DNA from 4 places in the Eubacterium sp. AB3007 genome. Region 2 is predicted to be linked to each of the others. Evidence: riboswitches for the same ligand, from Rfam matches in the RefSeq annotation. Region 2 holds a riboswitch; each other region holds the start of a gene.

Region 1 (4,318 bases), 860 kb from region 2:
TGAAGGAGAAGGCGAGGGAGAGTATCCGGCCGGAACAAAGGAAAAGCTGCAGCAGGCGATCACGGATGCGAAGGCAGTACTTGATAACAGTGAGGCTACTGACAAGGCAAAGAAACAGGCCGCCGCAGAACTGGAGAAGGCTGTCAATGAAGCAAAGCTGGCGCAGAACCCCATCAGCGAGGAGATTCAGGTCAGTGTAAGTAATTTTGAGAAAGCGAACAAGTTCGACTTTGTGCCGCAGGAAATCGTAGTCTGGAGTAACGCCGCGGAGAAATACGGCGAGACCAGAGATATCGATGCCGGAAATGCAGGGAAGGTCACCTTTGCGGATGTGGTCTACACTATCCACGAGATGAAATACGGCGGTGCCTTCACGAAAGAAGATGTCAAGGACTATATCGAGATCAGCAATTCCGGATACTTCGGTAAGCTGTTCAAGGTTTCTACACTTAACATCTCCTACCTGATCAATGAGGATCTGACCATGACCGGCGGTGCTTTTGCGACTGCATTGGATGATGGTGATCAGGTGGCTCTGTACAAATACCTCGACGAGACGAACTACTCGGATCTCTACACGCACTTCACTGAGACAAAGAAGACCGTGAAAGAGGGAGAGGCGTTCTGGCTTCAGATCGAAGGGATCGGTTGGTCGCACCCGCTCGGTGCTGTCAAGAAGTACGATGGGGAAGAAGTCCTGGCCTCTCAGTATGACAAGGACGGGAATCTGACTGCTATCAAAGGCTCCAATATGAGCAAGGACGGCAAGGTGAAACTGGTGTTCAAGAAAGCGGGCACCTATGATGTGACAGCCTCCGGCATGGTGAATGGAGCGTACACGGATTACACCGACTGGCAGAATCCGAAGCAAGTTGAGGATGTTCCTGTTCCGATCGTGCTCCCACACTGCAAGGTTACCGTGCTCCCGGCAGATAAGAAACCAGCGAAATCGTCTGTTCCAGCTGTCAAGAAGATCAGCACCATCACGGTCAATGTCAAGACCGTAAACAAGAAGGTCGTTGCCAACGCCGTGAAGAAGGCGAAGGGAGATAGTGCTTCTATTAAGACAATCGTCCTCGGTAAGAAGGTTAAGAAGATCAAGAAGGGCACATTCAGCCAGTACAAGAATCTGACGACTCTTACAGTCAAAACCAAGAAACTGAAGAAGAAGAGGATCAAGGGTGCCCTGAAAGGGTCTGCTATCAAGACCGTCAAGGTTCAGATCGGCAAGAAGAAGGTCAACAAGAAGTATGTAAAGAAATATAAGAAGATCTTCACCAAGAAGAAAGCCGGAAAGAAAGTGATGGTCACGATGTGATCGGACACATATGAGTTATCCATGTGCGAGACTGCTGCTTCAGAGCAGCAGTCTCATTTTTCCCCCTGAGAAACATAATCGATAATGGATGTATTCCTGGACGTTTTTGGGGAGAGTACTTGCAATCGACTGCGACAGAGATTATAATGAACCTATAGTTTAATAATGCTCTATCATGACTCTGCGGCGTATGGCGGCAGGGGTGAGGGAACCGGGTGGGATTCCCGGGCATACAACGGTGCTGTGAGCACAGGAGTCGTCCTTCATGGCGAAAGCCGGTCATTGGGGGAATCTGAGAAGGCGAGGGACGGTGTGGAAGTAATGGCGTAAGCACGTGCACAAAACCAGGGCAGGTGCTAGATGTCATACTACAGCTGTGTAAGCCAGAAGACCTATGATGAGAGATAATGCACACTTGTTTGGAGTGTGGTTGGGGATACGAGAATTAACGGTCGTAGCAGTCTTGCTACGACCGTTTTTTTTCCTCGGGTGAGCCAGATAGAGCGGTGTGAAGAGAAAGGAGAAAGTTGATGAAACAGAACATGTTGCTGAAAAGAGTGACAACTGTGTTGCTTTCACTGGCGATTACAGTGGTGTTCATGCCAGCATTTGCATTCGCAGATGCAGCCTCTGATATCACCGTGTTCATGACTGTGAGTAATGCGGGTGAACTGGCAAAGGCCAAGGATGGAAGCATGATGGCTTGGAAGGAAGTCACGGTCAAAGATCTGGATGCAAGCGGGGACTTCTCTTATGACGAGGCTCTAGTTGCAATGCACAAGGAGTATAATTCCGAAGATGGATACGATCCTGGCTCAGGCATGGTAAAAAAAGTCTGGGGCGTACAGGGAGGTTCTTATCTGTTCTATATTAATGGGCAGGGAATTAAAAACGATGTAAAGCATGACACAGTTTCAGACGGTGACTATCTAGTAACGGGAATTCTTTCTGATACCTCCATTTACTCGGACTGGTTTACAACGTTTGACAATGAAGGGACAGTCAAGGCGAAGACAGGTGAAGCAATCAATCTCAAGATCAAAGGACATCTGGGGATGGCGTATATGCCCGATGATTTGAAGGACTCCCCGATCAAGGATATGTCCGTTGGATATTACAAAGATGGACAGTTTGTTGATACCGGTGCCAAGACAGACGCTGAAGGGAACTGCACCGTTTCCTTCGACAAGCCTGGAACGTATATCGTATCCGCTAAAGGCAAAGTTAAGAGTGCCACTGTATCTGTGTACACGATTCCCGCTGGTGAAATAGATGGCAAAAAGTATGCAAGCAGAATGGATTGGTCTACTTATGATTCGTTCGTGCTTTATACCGAAAAGAGTTATGGAGATGGACCGTATCCGCAGGATGAAATCAAAGAAATAGATTTCTCGTATTGGAGTGACCTTTCTGAAGAAGAACAGGCCGCATATAACTTGGTGTATATTAATAATTATGTAAGCCAGTACGAGGCTTACTATCCCGCGCTTTTGGATGCGCCGACCATTGCGCCCGCATGCGTGATCACTGTTGAAGAGAAAGACAAGACCCCGGTCAAGCCATCCACTCCGGCACCAAAGAAAGTTCCAACCGTCACAGTCAAGGCCAAGACCGTGGATGCCAAGACAGTTGCTGAAGCGGTGAAGAAGGCAGGCGGATCTGCGGACAGCGTCACCAGTTTTGTGCTCGACAAGAAGGTCAAGAAGATCAAGAAGGGCACATTCAGCCAGTACAAGAATCTGACGACTCTTACAGTCAAAACCAAGAAACTGAAGAAGAAGAGGATCAAGGGTGCCCTGAAAGGGTCTGCTATCAAGACCGTCAAGGTCCAGGTGGGCAAGAAAAAGACCAACAAGAAGTACGTGAAGAAATACAAGAAGATCTTCACCAAGAAGAACGCTGGTAAGAAAGTCAAGGTCACCATGTGATCTATGTTAATTGATCTGTTGAAGAGAATGCTGCCCCGGAGATCGAGTGTCCCGGGGCGGTTGATTTCGCGTCTGATCGGTGGTTCTGCTACAAAATGGCCGAATGCTCGTTTTTTGTAGTAGGTTTGGAGCATGACCTACTACAAAAACATGGAGCGGTGGCGATTCTGTAGTACATTATTCTACAGAATCCAGTGATTCCCAGAAAAATGTAGAAAAAGTTCCTGATAAACGAGCAATTAATATACATTTTTTCCTTATATTTACAGAAGATGAGATTGTGAGTGCTACAAAAAACGCAAGAAGCGGAGTTTTTGTAGCAGGTGAGCAGTAAAACCTACTACAAAAAATCCTGTTTCTTAGAAAAGTGTAGTACGCCTCTCGAGGACCTTCCGAAACTCTCCCGAAAACAGCGATAATATTGCTTCCGTTGTGTTTTCGGTGGGTATGTTATATACTGGTAAGGTAAATCTAATTAAAAGGTGGTATTACAATGAGACACAGTAAGAGAATCCTGCGGGCTGCCGCATGGGCATTGGCAGTGCTGATTGTGCTTTGTCTGGCCGGGTGCGGCAACTCGTCTGATCTGAATGGAGACGATCTGAACGATGTGTTGCAGAAGGCCTGCAGCTATACCGTAGATGAGGTGGGAACGCTTGATGCGTCGGAGGAGAGTTCGGCTTGGCTCATCTTCGGCTGCGACAAAGCAAACGCGGATGCTCTCACCGACGAGGATTATGATGACTACTATGACAATGTCCGGCTCCTGGTGAAGAACACCGGTGGTGTCCTCAGCGAGGACCGGTACACTGCCTATGAGCGGGTATCCATAGCGGTGGAGACCCTGGGAGCGGATCCGGAAGATGTGGAAGGGTACGACCTGATGGCGCCGGTAGATGACTATGACAAGGTCTGTGCTCAGGGGATTAATGCGGAGATCTACGCGCTGATCTCTGCCAACTATGTTGGTTATGATCTGAAAAATGAGCGGGAGTACCTGGATGATATCCTGGATGCTCAGGCAGAGGATGGGGGGATCTCCTTCGATGGGAAGAACGGAGATCTGGATATC
Region 2 (4,318 bases):
GCTCCTTGTCATAGTACACACCGTTTCCATCGTACTGATCGTAGCCAGTGTCGGCGGGGTAGAGTTTTAGCGTGGCCGTGAAGTCCATGCCGCTATCTCTGTAGGCTGCTTTCGGGCTGAAGGTGACCGTGCCGTTTTTGCCTTCCGGATAACGGATCTTCTTCAGGTTGGTGCTGGAGAAATAAGTCGTCTTCAGGATGCTGCTGTCGATGAACCAGCCCGCCCGGAACTTGTTACTACGCTTGAAGATAAAACTTTTTATCTCGGTCCCGGTAGTATCATAGTAAGGCACTGTGACATTGGTTCCCTTGCCCTTGATGGCATCCGCATGGTCGCTGCTGATGGTCCCGTTAGAGAAGTACTGGTCCATGTAGCGCTGAGCATCCTGCTGCGGTGTCATGATCTCTGTGCTGTCGCTGACGCGCTTCAGGTTTTCCTTGTCGATCTGGAAGTCGTGGACGTAGTAATACTTGTCCGGGGTCTTGTCCTGCTTGGCAAAGTGGCTGGCGGAACGGGCAGCGTAAACCTTCGGCTCTCCCAGAGTGATGGGCACGGGCCAGAAGGTGTAAGCGTTGCTCTCCGGCAGAATCAGCCCACCCAACAGATTGCTTTCCTTGCCGCCGACTTCTTTCTTTTCTTCTTCCACGGCCTCAGCGATGATGGTGTCCTTGGTGGCGGTGTCGGAAACATAGAAGCGATCGGCGCCGGTTCCCTTCATGGTGACGATGGCGGTGGCCTTTCCATCCTTGATGACAACAGTAGCCTTCGATACCACGATCATGCCGCTGGCATCGGTCGTCACATCTGTCTTGAATCCGGTTGCGGTGTAGGTCCCGTCAGTGATCTCTTCTGGCTGGGAAGGATCCGTGGGGTTTGTCGGATCTGTGGGGCCGGTGGGATCTGTGGGGTCTGCTGGCTGGTCGGAACCACCCTGGCCAGGTTCATCCGGTTTCTGGGAAGGATCGATGGTGATCATGTAGGTGTAATTGATCCAGTGCGGTTGAGACATCGCCGTTGTTCTGGCGCTGATCGCTGTTTTCTCGTTCAGTTTTACAGGCAGGGTGACCTTCTTGTTCTCAATCTTAAAAGTGTCTGCGCCCATCTGGTCCGTATCCGGATCATATATGGAGAGCTCCTCGCTCTCTGCGGAAACGGTTCCGATATGAACGTGTGACATGTTTGCGCTGCTGGCTGTGAACTCACCTGTAGCCTGCCCGTCCTTGATGGTGACGCTGGTGCAGGTCAGCCTGGCCTTGCCGGTGCCGCCATCGAACGCATAATGATCCGCGTCGATGGTATAGGTTCCGTCTGCCAGAGTCGCGCTGCCTGTGCCCGTGGGGTTTTCGTCCGCAAATGCAGGAACGCTCATCATGGACAAAGCCACCGCTGCAGATAGCAGAAGCGCCATCACCTTTTTCAAGTGTGTTTTCATAGATTCTTTTCCTTTCATTGTAATCCTTATGATGAAATGACTTGTACGCTTCTGGGGAACTCTGCCGGCATTGCCTTCTCCACAACAAGAAAAACTGCCTCCTCCTGCGAGAAGACAGTTCATAAACACATCAAAAATGCAGACCCCACTGCATGGTGTGATTGGACAGCTTTCTCCGGAAGCGTTTCTCCAACTTACAATGCAGCAGGTTTCCTGGCTCAGGGATCCATCGTGTACAGCTCCTTCTCGGGCGGAGGCGGGCGAATCGACTGATTCACCTGACGTAGCCGTCCAATGGCGATCGCTGTACGCATCTCCCCTCACAGTGACCGGATCGCTCGGGATTTCCACCCGATTCCCTATTATCCCCGCTATTACCGCAGGGCACTGCAAAGCGTACTATTCCACCCGTAATTATACTGCGGTAATGGGGTAACTGTCAACACAGAACCTGTCTTTGGAAGATGACTGCACAGGGAAGGGGTGCGGGTAGTATCGAAATCAATACTCTGTTCACCTGAGAGTTTCCCCACGCGACATTCCTGTCGCTATTCGGGTCCTTTCTCCTCAGGCCCGCATCCCGCGGTAGATTCCTCATTGACAGGCGGCAGATTTATGGTAGAATATTAGAAGCGTAAAACTGAATACGAAGCCAGTTCGGTGCCCCGGCCTGCGCGGCCGTGGGATAATAGGGAATCAGGTGCAAGTCCTGGACGATCCGGTCACTGTAATGGGGAGTTTCGGTACACGATGTCATTGGGAAACAGCCTGCAACGGCGCAAGTCCTGAGAAGACGTACTGTTGCGAGGAACCAGAGTCAGGAAACCTGCCGAATCTGAGATTGATGCCATGAACTTCCGAAGAAGGTTCGTCAATATTTCTTTTGTTATGTGTAGACCTTCTCCATGGTTTGTGGAGGAGGTCGTGCTGGTTTTTGGGCCCTGCGTACCGAAGATGCGGGCGGTCAGCGATGCGCGTGGTTATTTCACAAAACATTGTGTCATGAGAAGGAGGAAGTATGAATAGTAAGTTGAAACAGATACTGACGCTGTTGCTGTCAGTGTGTGTGGTGTTTGCATTCAGCAGCGTGGCTGCGTTTGCGGATGGGGAAGGGACGAGTAGCCCGACTCTGGAAAGCGTTACAGCAGCGATTGGGGAATTGTCCAACGATCCGCGTGATTTCAAAGCTGAGGATCGCGAAAAGGTCGAAGCTATTCAGACCGACTATGAGGCTCTTTCAGCAGAGGATCAGGCGACGATCGACAAAACATTCAACCATCCATCCGGAGACGGTCAGTCCTACGGCCGCGTTCTGGAGGCCGCTTTGTGGGCAGTGCGCTCATATGAGATCGATACGAACACCGTATTGACAGATGGTACCTACACGACAACATCTGAGCCGGCCGTCAGTTCCCAGTCCGACAAGGGTAAGAGTGATTCGAGCCGCACAAGAAACTGGTGGGTTGAGAGCGTCACCGTGGAGAACGGTCAGGCGACAGCCAACATCTATGTGACGAGTGGTGCGGCAACGAAAGCCAAACTGACTTCATACCCAAGTGTGTGGGTCGGTGGTAAGTCAATCGAGCGCGATTCGAATAATAACTACCCGATTCCGGTGGACCTGAACGGTGTGACCTACTTCGGCGGAGTCTCCTCGAGTATGCCAAGACCGATCATGTATTCGTTGAGTACTACTATCGAAGAACCTGTTAATCTGGCCATCACTAATAACACTGGCATGTTCAAAGCCGAGACAGCATCGCTGGAAACCACAGAGGGGAAGACTTACCTGGTCATGTCTCTTAGCGGTAAAGGCTATCATGAACTGTACAAGGGAACCTATGAGCAGGCTGTAGCCAATGGAGATGGCAGCAAAGATAATGGGAATGACTCGTGGATCCACGGCTATTTGAATGCAGCCGGTAAGTGGGAATTCAGAATTCCGGTGGAAGATGGGGAGTCTTATATGCCGCTGGTGGCGGTGTCTGATTCCTACTATCAGAAGTATCTGCAGGGGCAGAACTCTCTGGCAAGAGCGTTTTATCCCAGACAGATGGAGCTTGATCGTGCGGCAGGTACATTGGTTACAGGTGACTATGAGTTCAGTAGAGATATCACAGTGACAAACAATGTCAAGATGCTGAAGGTGAACTCCGCAAAGTTGGATACAGTTGGGGGGCCAAATTCTAATAACTACAAGGCTGATCTTGTTCTCGAGATGGGAAGTGAGTCTTACAGCGAGGCGTTTGTCGGAACGTTTGCAGAGGCAAATGCGGCTGAGAAGACGATTGCGCTTGCGGATGGAAATGTGTTTACGATCCCCGTCAAATGGGTGGAGACCTTTGGGCAGCCTGAAACTCTGAAGACGCTGGCGAATGGAGAGCCGTTTTATCTGTCTCTGAAATCGAAGAAGAACGGTACATGGTATGAACGGATCGCAACATTGGACGAAGGGAATGGTACATTAGTGATCGATCCAAGTATTGCCGATTACACGGCAGTGGATGCCGCTATCGCAAAGATTCCTGGAGATCTGAGTATTTATACTGACGAAACAGTAGCAGCAGTAACAAAGGCGAAAGAGGCCGTAGGTAAGAAGGATAAGTTCGCGACACAGCAGGATGAGGTTGATTTGATGGCGAAAGCTATTGATGACGCAGTGAAAGGGCTGGTCAAAAAGACAACTAAGCCTTCGACTACTTCCAACACTGGGAAGCAGGCTGCTACCGCCAAGGCCAATAGGATCAAAACCGATAGGATCAAAACCGAGCAGAACAAGATCAAGAACATCGCTCTGGCCAAGGTAAAGGTCAAGAAGGGAAAGAAGAAAATAACTGTTAAATGGAAGAAGAACACCAAGTTCGCCGGCTACCAGATCATGGTCGT
Region 3 (4,318 bases), 330 kb from region 2:
GGGGCCAACAAGACCTCGATGATGCTGTCCGTGGCACATCGTCCGGGGGCGCTGTACAATGTGCTTTCCAGTTTCAATGCGCTGGGGATCAACATTTCCAAACTGGAGTCAAGGCCCATCGGCAGTCGGGATTTTGTGTACCGCTTCTATTTTGATATCGATGCGGAGGCGTACTCAGAAAAGTTTATTCGTCTGATGAACCAGATCCAGGAACTGTCTGCGGAGTTCCGTTATCTTGGAAGCTACAGCGAGGTATGACATGGAATTGAAGGACTACAGAGCTGAGATCGACAGGATCGACAGGGAGATCGTCTCACTGTTTCAGCAGCGCATGCGGACCTGCGAAGGGATCGCCAGATACAAGCAGGCAAACAACCTGCCCGTGATGGATACTGGCCGGGAACTGGAGAAGATCGATCAGGTCAGGGGACTTGTTGATAAGGATATGGAAAAATATATAGAATTGTTATATAATGTAATTATGAAGATGAGCCGAGCTCATCAGAAGGAAATCGTGTAGAACTAACTTAGGAGGAGAACATGGCTAAGTATGGTCTGATCGGGGAACACCTTTCCCACAGTTATTCCCCGATGATCCATAAGATGTTCGGGGATTATGAGTATGATCTGCTGGAAGTGACGGAAGAGGAACTGCCCTCCCTGTTGCATTCCGAGGAGTACCAGGGGTTTAATGTGACGATACCGTACAAGACCATCGTATCGGGGATGTGTGACGAGATCAGCAATACCGCACACAGGATCGGAGCGGTGAACACAGTGGTGAAGCGGGAGGATGGCACGCTGTACGGCTGCAACACCGATTATCTGGGATTTCGCTATCTGATGGAGAAGAACAAGATCTACCCCGGTGGTCAGAAGTGTCTGATCTTCGGAAGCGGAGGAGCGTCCAGGACGATCCAGTGTGTGCTGGAGGATCTCGGTGCCAAGGAGATCGTCGTCATCTCCCGCAACACAGAGGAGAACTACAACAACATCGGCCGTCACCACGATGCTACGATCCTGGTCAACGCGACACCGGTGGGCATGTACCCGGACAACCTGCGGAAGCTGGTGGATCTGGGGCAGTTCGACGAACTGAAGGGCGTTGTGGATGTGATCTACAATCCGGCGCGGACGCTTCTGATCCTGGACGCAGAGGCTCGGGGGATCCCCTGTGCCAGCGGCCTTGACATGCTGGTCGCGCAAGCCTGGGAGTCAAGCGAGCTCTTCCAGGGGACGGACATTGACAAGGACGAGATACTGGAGGTAGCAGAAGCCTTGCGGGCGGAGATGCAGAACATGATCCTGATCGGTATGCCGGGAGCCGGCAAGACCATGCTGGGACGTAAGATGGCCAAGGCCCAGGGAAGGGAATTCCTGGACGTGGACGACATGGTGGAAGAACGGGAAGGCATGTCGGTTGCAGAGATCTTTGCCCAGAAGGGGGAGGCCTACTTCCGGAAGATCGAGACAGAGGAACTGGAGAAGGCCTGCAAGCGGACCGGCGTGGTGATCGCCACCGGTGGTGGTGTGGTGAAGACCAAGCGTAACTACAACATTATCCGCCAGAACGGACGGGTGGTCTGGATCAAGCGGGATCTGGACAAGCTGGAGACAGACGGAAGACCGCTCTCCATCTCCACACCGGTGCAGCAGCTGTACGACGAGCGGAAGGATCTCTACGAGTCGTGGAGCGACTATTTTATCGATAATAACCAGGAGATGAAATGATGCGTGTCATGGTCATCAACGGTCCCAATCTGAATATGCTCGGGATTCGGGAACCGGAAATCTACGGGAGCAAGACCTACGAGGATCTGATCCATTACATGGAAGGGGCTGCAGAGGCGCTGGACGTGGAGATCGTGGAGTTCTACCAGTCCAACCACGAGGGGGATCTGGTCGATGCAATCCAACGGGCCTACAGCACTTGCGACGGGATTGTGATCAACCCGGGGGCCTACACTCACACCAGCATCGCGCTTTTGGATGCGGTGAAGACAGTAGGACTTCCCGTGGTGGAGGTGCACATCTCCGACCCGGACAAACGGGAGACGTTCCGCAAGCGGTCGTATATCCGCAGAGCCTGCATCGCCACGGTGAAGGGCATGGGGCTGGATGGGTATATCGAGGCACTGAAGATATTGACAAGACATCAATAATATGATATAAATAGTGATGTTTGTTTCAATTTTTGTGTTCTCTCGCAAGAGAGCTAAGAGGGAAACAGGTGAAAGTCCTGTGCGTTCCCGACGCTGTAATTGATTTGGGTCCTTCACTATGCCAATGGCTTTGTCTGCTGTGAAGGCGAGGGGCCGTATCGTCATGAGCCAGAAGACCTGCACAAAGATTATTTATATATGTAGCGGATGACTATATGTATAGATCGAGAGAGGACACACCTTGGCATAATGAAGGTACTGGCTTAGGCAGGCGAGTCCGATGTTTACGTAATGTTGCTTACAGGAAATCTGTGTGATCGAACGGTTTTATATGGGCCTCCGTTGCATATGAGATGCAAAGGAGGTTTTTAATTGAAGAAAATCGGAAGTAGACTGACAGTAATCATGTTGTCTGTCATGTTGGTGGTGACCATGATGGTGCCATCGGTCTCGTTTGCGGCAGATGGCAGTGAGACAGAAGGGATACAGGAAGCCACTGCGGCACCGGCGCAGGTGCTGGAGGATGGTACGTATAGTGCGGTGGCCACCACGGACAGCGGAATGTTCAAGTTTTCAAAATGTACCCTGTATGTGCAGGATGGTATTATGAGTGCGGTGCTGTCCCTCTCAGGGAGCGGGTTCAACCGCCTGTACCTTGGATCGGCCAAGAAAGCAGCGTCTGCAAATGCAGACGATCTTCTTTACTATGCTGATGAGGATGGGCATTTCACATTCTGGCCTGTACCGGTGCGGGCGCTGGACGAAGAGATCCAGGTCGCGGCGCATGCCTATAGAGACGGCAGAGATACCTGGTATGATCACAAGGTGACCATCAAATCTGCAGGATTGAGCAAGGTGAGTGATGGCATACAGCGTCCTTCTAAGAAACTGGAAGCAGCAAAATACATCCAGCAGCATTACGTTGCGGAAGGGATCTTTGCGGACGAGGGCGATGCTACGCTGTCGGGAGATGGCTATCTGGTATCTGCTTACAACGACAAGGGCGAGAAGGTAGAGGCCTTGAAGCTTAAGCAGCCGGAGAATGGCATCTTCAAAAGCGGATGGACGTTCTCGGATGAGACGCTGTTTGGTGGCGCAAAGTCCTCGGGCAGCAGTTTCTCTCTGGAAGAACTCAAGGAAGACACCAAGGTAGAGGCAACTCTGTCTCTGTATAAGCCGACCGAAAAGGACGAGGCGATCGATGCTGGGACTGCGGAGCCTCTGGCCTCACAGGCGTTCACCCTGTATCTGTCCGCCAGCCCGGCAGAGTCCGCGGCGAGCATCCAGGCAGTGGATGTGCGCACCGGTGAAGTCGTGACCGAGGGCGTAGAGATCAAGGTCACCTGGAAGATTTCCAGAAAAAAGACCGGAGAAGTGAAACCGGATCAGGATGGAAAATACAAGTTGACGCCCGGGACCAAGTATACGGTTAAGGCGACGACGACTGCGGCCTCTGGGTATTATACAGGAAACCAGGTAGAAGGCCGCAGCTATACAGGCAGCTTTGTGCCGAAGACAGTGAGTGAGACCTACGAGATCCCCGTTGTCCCGGAGAAGGACTGTAAGGACCTGATGACGGTCAAGATCATCGATGAGGAGACTGGGGAACCAGTTCCCCAGGCAGAGCTCAAAGTCTCTGTAGGCAAGATAAATGATATTCAGCCAGAGGATGGCAAGTACAGTGTCTGGCACGGCGTCTACACCAACTGTTCGGTGACGGCAGATGGCTATCTGGCCCAGACGGCACGTGTCATTCCGGATCAGCGCGATTACGAGGCCGTGGTGGCGATCCGCAAACCTAGGACCTACCGCGTCAAGCCCCTGTGTGAGGTTCCCTTAGGGTATCCTGAGATGAAGAACAAGACTGTTCAGGCCTTCTTCGATGGGAATGCGGACAGCCCCATGGAAGCCGAGGAGGATGGGGCATATGTGCTGAAGGAGAAAGAACGAGTACAGTTCGTCGTTCAGTCGGAGAACTATTTGGAATGTAAGTGGTTCTATACGGCAGGAAACAAAGATCCGGAGATCCTTGATGTGACCACTACCCCGGCTAGCAAACCCAGCGCGACGAACAAGACACTCCTTGAGATGAAGATCCAGGAAGCAGAGGAGGAACTGGCGCTGATGAAAGAAGGCAAAGAGCCGGGCCAGTTTGA
Region 4 (4,318 bases), 160 kb from region 2:
CGAGGCCATGCCTGGGCAGTTCCGCTACAGTGTGGATCAGCTGCCCTACATCCTGGATGAGCTGGCAGAGGCGGGGGTGCAGAACATCCTCATGTTTGGTATTCCGGAGCACAAGGACGCGGTAGGCAGCCAGGCCTACGCCGAGGACGGCATCGTCCAGCGCGCTCTGATGGAGACCAAGAAGCGCCATCCGGAGATGGTGGCCATCGCGGATGTGTGTATGTGCGAGTACACCGACCACGGCCACTGCGGCATCCTCCACGACTGCTACGTGGACAACGATGACACCCTGCCCATGCTGGCCAGGATCGCCCGCACTCAGGTGGAGGCCGGCGCGGATGTGGTGGCGCCCTCCGACATGATGGACGGCCACGTCACCGCCATTCGCCAGGAACTGGACAAAGCCGGGTTCGTCAACACCCCCATCATGTCCTACGCGGTGAAATTCGCCTCTGCCTTCTACGGTCCCTTCCGGGTGGCGGCGGACAGCGCGCCCCAGTTCGGTGATCGGAAGAGTTATCAGATGGATTTCCACAATCGCAGGGAGGCCCTGAAGGAGGCCATGCTGGACGTGGAGGAAGGGACGGATTTCCTCATCGTCAAGCCTGCGATGGCTTACGGAGATCTGATTCGGGAGGTGGCGGATGCCACCGATATCCCCATCGCTACCTATAGTGTCAGCGGGGAGTACAGTATGGTGAAGGCGGCAGCGGCCCAGGGCTGGATCGACGAAGAGCGCATCGTGGGAGAGATGGCAGTGGGAGCCTTCCGTGCGGGAGCTGGCATGTATATCACCTACTTCGCGAAAGAAATCGCGGCAATGATCGACGCAGGAAAGATTGGATGAGCCGGAATGGCGGAGTGAGGTAACAAAGTGTTAAGTGCGATATTCCAGCCGTGGCTGGGGAGAGATTCTCTGGTGGCAGCTGACGATACATGGAGCCTGTTGTTCGTGCTTTGTGCAGGAGTGGCGCTGGCGATCTATCTGGAGCAAAAGTATGACTGGGCAGCGAAAGCTTCAGGGTGCATCCTTTGTCTGGTGTTGGCCATGATCCTGTCCAACCTGGGGATCCTGCCCATCAACTCAGCACTGTATGACGATGTCATCTGGGGCTACGCGGTGCCTATGGCGATCCCGCTGCTCCTGATGGAGTGCAACCTGAAGGTGATCTGGAAGGAGACGGGACGGATCCTGATCATCTTCCTGATCGGCGCGGTGGGGACACTGGTGGGAGCAGCCATCTCTTTCACACTGCTGAAGAACATGGTGCCGGAACCTGCCGGAGTGGCGGCCATGATGACCGGGACTTACATCGGCGGCAGCTTGAATCTGGCGGCATTGTCGGACGAATTCAGCGTCACCGGAGAGGTGGTGGGAGCCGCCACCGTGGCGGACAACCTGCTGATGGCGGTATATTTCTTTGTGCTGATCATGTTCGCGGGAATGAAATTCTTCCGCAGGCATTTCGGCCATCCCCACATCGATGAGGTGGCGGCGGGCCACGCAGCCGGAGGCGAAAACCAGGCGGCGGCCTTCTGGAGCCGGAAGGGGATTTCTCTGAAGGATGTAGCCATGAACCTGGCCTACACCGTGATCATCGTCTGGCTATCCAAACTCATCGGCGGGTTCATCGGGGAGCTGGTCCCTACCAGCAACATGCTGCTTTCCATGATCAACGCCTTCTTCGGCTCGCAGTATATCTGGATCGCCACCCTGTCCATGCTGATGGCCACCTATGCGGGGGACAAGATCGGGAAACTCAACGGATCCCAGGAGATCGGGACGTATTTCATCTACCTGTTCTTCTTCGTCATCGGTGTACCGGCCTCCATCATAGTGATCATCACCCAGACCCCTGCCCTGTTCCTGTTCACCGGGATCATGGTGGCCTGCAACATGTTGTTCTGTTTCGCGGGGGGCAAGCTGCTTCGGTTCGATCTGGAAGACTGCATCATGGCCTCCAATGCCAACATCGGAGGGCCTACCACGGCGGCCGGCATGGCCATCTCTCAGGGGTGGAGCAAACTGGTGGGGCCGGTGATGCTCATCGGTACCTTTGGGTATGTGATCGGCACCTATCTGGGGGTCATTGTTGGCAACCTGCTGGGGGCGTAGAGTTTCCCCAGAGACAACTTATGCCTCGCATTGTTGATTATTGGAGGCGTTGATTGACAGCCTGTTATTTTTGTGGTAGATTCATAAGTGATGAATACAACTGATGGGGAACAGGCTTTGTCCTTCGGGAGAGCCTGCCACCGGGAAGCAGGTGAGATTCCTGCAGAGTTCTCGTTACTGTAATCAGGGAGCAATGGCCATTATACCACTGGGAGACCGGGAAGGAGGCTGGCGCGTAGATCTGTAACTCAGGAGACCGACCATCAGGAGGGGGAGACCCCGCCACGAGCAATGGGTTGTGTATTTGGTTTTTTACGAGAGAGACCCTTTGTTTGTGTTGTACAGACAGAGGGCTTTTTGTATTCATCGGCAATTGTTTCACTATTAACTAAAGGAGTTGTAGTTATGAAGAAATTATTGGTTTTGATGCTGTCAGTCATGATGGCGGTAGTATTCATGACCGGTTGCGGTGGCTCACAGACAGAAGAGAGCGGCGGCGGAGATGCTGACAAGGAAGCGGCACAGGCCTGTGCAGACGCCATCGATGCAATCTACGTAGGCGAGTGGTCTGAGGACACTGAGCAGCAGTGCCTGGATGCCAAGGCCAAGTGGGATGCACTGACCGATGAGCAGAAGGAAATGGTCGAGGGTGAGGAAGCAGATCCGGGTTACTTCGGTGACGACACCGGCGATGCCTCCAAGGACGATCCTTTGAACGGAGACAAGATCGGTGACAAGGAGATCCTGGTGGTCAGCTTTGGTACCTCCTTCAACGATAAGAGAGTGGCCTGCATCGGTTCCATCGAGAAGGCTGTACAGGAAGCCAACCCTGACTGGGCTGTCAGAAGAGCGTTCACCTCTCAGATCATCATGAACCACATCTTTGCCCGTGACGGCGAGAAGATCGACAACATCAAGCAGGCACTGGCCCGCGCTGAGGAAAACAAGGTCAAGGAGCTGGTAGTCGTGCCGACTCACCTGATGAAGGGTAAGGAGTACGACGAAGTGGTCGAGGCCATCAACGAGTATAAGGACAAGTTCGATTCCCTGAAGTTCGCAGAGCCTCTGCTGGGTGAGGTAGGCAAGGATGCCTCCGTCATCAACGAGGATAAGGAAAGATGCGCCAAGGCTGTCACCAAGGCCGCTGTCAAGGACGCCAAGTATGACGATCTGGACGCTGCTGAGAAGGACGGCACCGCTTTCGTATTCATGGGACACGGAACCTCTCACGAGGCCAACATCACCTATGACCAGATGCAGAAGCAGATGGACGAGTTGGGCTACAAGAACGTCTTCATCGGCACCGTTGAGGGTGAGCCTGAGGATACCGCTTGTGACAAGGTCATCGAGAAGGTAAAGAAGGCCGGCTACAAGAAGGTCATCCTGCGCCCGCTGATGGTCGTTGCCGGTGACCATGCCCACAACGACATGGCAGATGCAGACGATCCGGAATCCTGGGTAAGCCAGTTCACCGCTGCCAAGGCATTTGACAGTGTGGATTGCCAGATCACAGGTCTGGGCGAGATCAAGGCCATCCAGGAGATGTACGTTGACCACGCCAAGGATGCGATCAACAAGTAAATGGGGATGTTCAGACAATTAGCTTTGAAGGGGCGGCTGCTGGTGATCTGCCTGCTGCTGCTCTCCCTGGGAACCGTGCTTTGTGCCTGCAGCGGCGGTACACAAAGCCCTGCGGAGAAGGCGGGCCTGACAGATGGTCAGTACACCGCAACGTTCACCACGGACAGCAGTATGTTCCACGTGAACGAGTCAAAGAACGACCAGGGAATCCTCACCGTGAAGGATGGCCAGATGACCATCCATGTGACGCTGCAGTCCAAGCGCATCACCAATCTGTTCTACGGAAAGAAGAAAGACGCGCAGAAGGATGGAGCGGAGCTCATCCAACCGACAGAGGATCAGGTTACCTACGACGATGGGTACAAGCAGACCGTCTACGGGTTCGATATCCCGGTGCCGGCCATCGACCAGGAGTTCGATGTGGCGCTGATCGGGACCCACGGCAACTGGTACGACCACAAGGTCAAGGTGACAGATCCGAAGCCATTGCAGGAGTGAGTACGGGCGATGAGTCCGGAATATAATTTAAGTAAGGTATTTCCACAGAAGAGGCTGTCCCGCGCGGGCAGCCTTTTCTGGTCTTTGTTCAAAAAAACATTGCAATCAAGGGGAATTTGTTAT

What was found. A riboswitch is a leader RNA that binds a small molecule or an ion and turns the genes downstream of it on or off. The one in region 2 is predicted to bind cobalamin.
Region 1: it holds a riboswitch for cobalamin, as region 2 does, so the genes downstream of both, P156_RS0109855 (hypothetical protein) here and P156_RS0105980 (hypothetical protein) in region 2, are expected to answer to the same signal.
Region 3: it holds a riboswitch for cobalamin, as region 2 does, so the genes downstream of both, P156_RS0104450 (hypothetical protein) here and P156_RS0105980 (hypothetical protein) in region 2, are expected to answer to the same signal.
Region 4: it holds a riboswitch for cobalamin, as region 2 does, so the genes downstream of both, P156_RS0106570 (sirohydrochlorin cobaltochelatase) here and P156_RS0105980 (hypothetical protein) in region 2, are expected to answer to the same signal.

What each region holds. Positions count from the first base shown of each region.
Region 1 covers NZ_JIAD01000001.1:2,074,075-2,078,392, forward strand. The annotation lists gene P156_RS12385 (immunoglobulin-like domain-containing protein) at 1-1,318, shown strand, start outside; cobalamin riboswitch at 1,475-1,733, shown strand; gene P156_RS0109855 (hypothetical protein) at 1,849-3,246, shown strand; gene P156_RS0109860 (hypothetical protein) at 3,740-4,318, shown strand, end outside.
Region 2 covers NZ_JIAD01000001.1:1,217,896-1,222,213, reverse strand. The annotation lists gene P156_RS0105985 (carboxypeptidase-like regulatory domain-containing protein) at 1-1,432, opposite strand, end outside; cobalamin riboswitch at 1,618-1,839, opposite strand; cobalamin riboswitch at 2,074-2,281, shown strand; gene P156_RS0105980 (hypothetical protein) at 2,451-4,318, shown strand, end outside.
Region 3 covers NZ_JIAD01000001.1:884,206-888,523, reverse strand. The annotation lists gene P156_RS0104470 (prephenate dehydratase domain-containing protein) at 1-258, shown strand, start outside; gene P156_RS0104465 (chorismate mutase) at 260-520, shown strand; gene P156_RS11565 (shikimate kinase) at 541-1,731, shown strand; gene aroQ (type II 3-dehydroquinate dehydratase) at 1,731-2,162, shown strand; cobalamin riboswitch at 2,180-2,362, shown strand; gene P156_RS0104450 (hypothetical protein) at 2,535-4,318, shown strand, end outside.
Region 4 covers NZ_JIAD01000001.1:1,379,527-1,383,844, reverse strand. The annotation lists gene hemB (porphobilinogen synthase) at 1-847, shown strand, start outside; gene P156_RS0106575 (DUF819 domain-containing protein) at 875-2,116, shown strand; cobalamin riboswitch at 2,207-2,396, shown strand; gene P156_RS0106570 (sirohydrochlorin cobaltochelatase) at 2,522-3,697, shown strand; gene P156_RS0106565 (hypothetical protein) at 3,704-4,195, shown strand.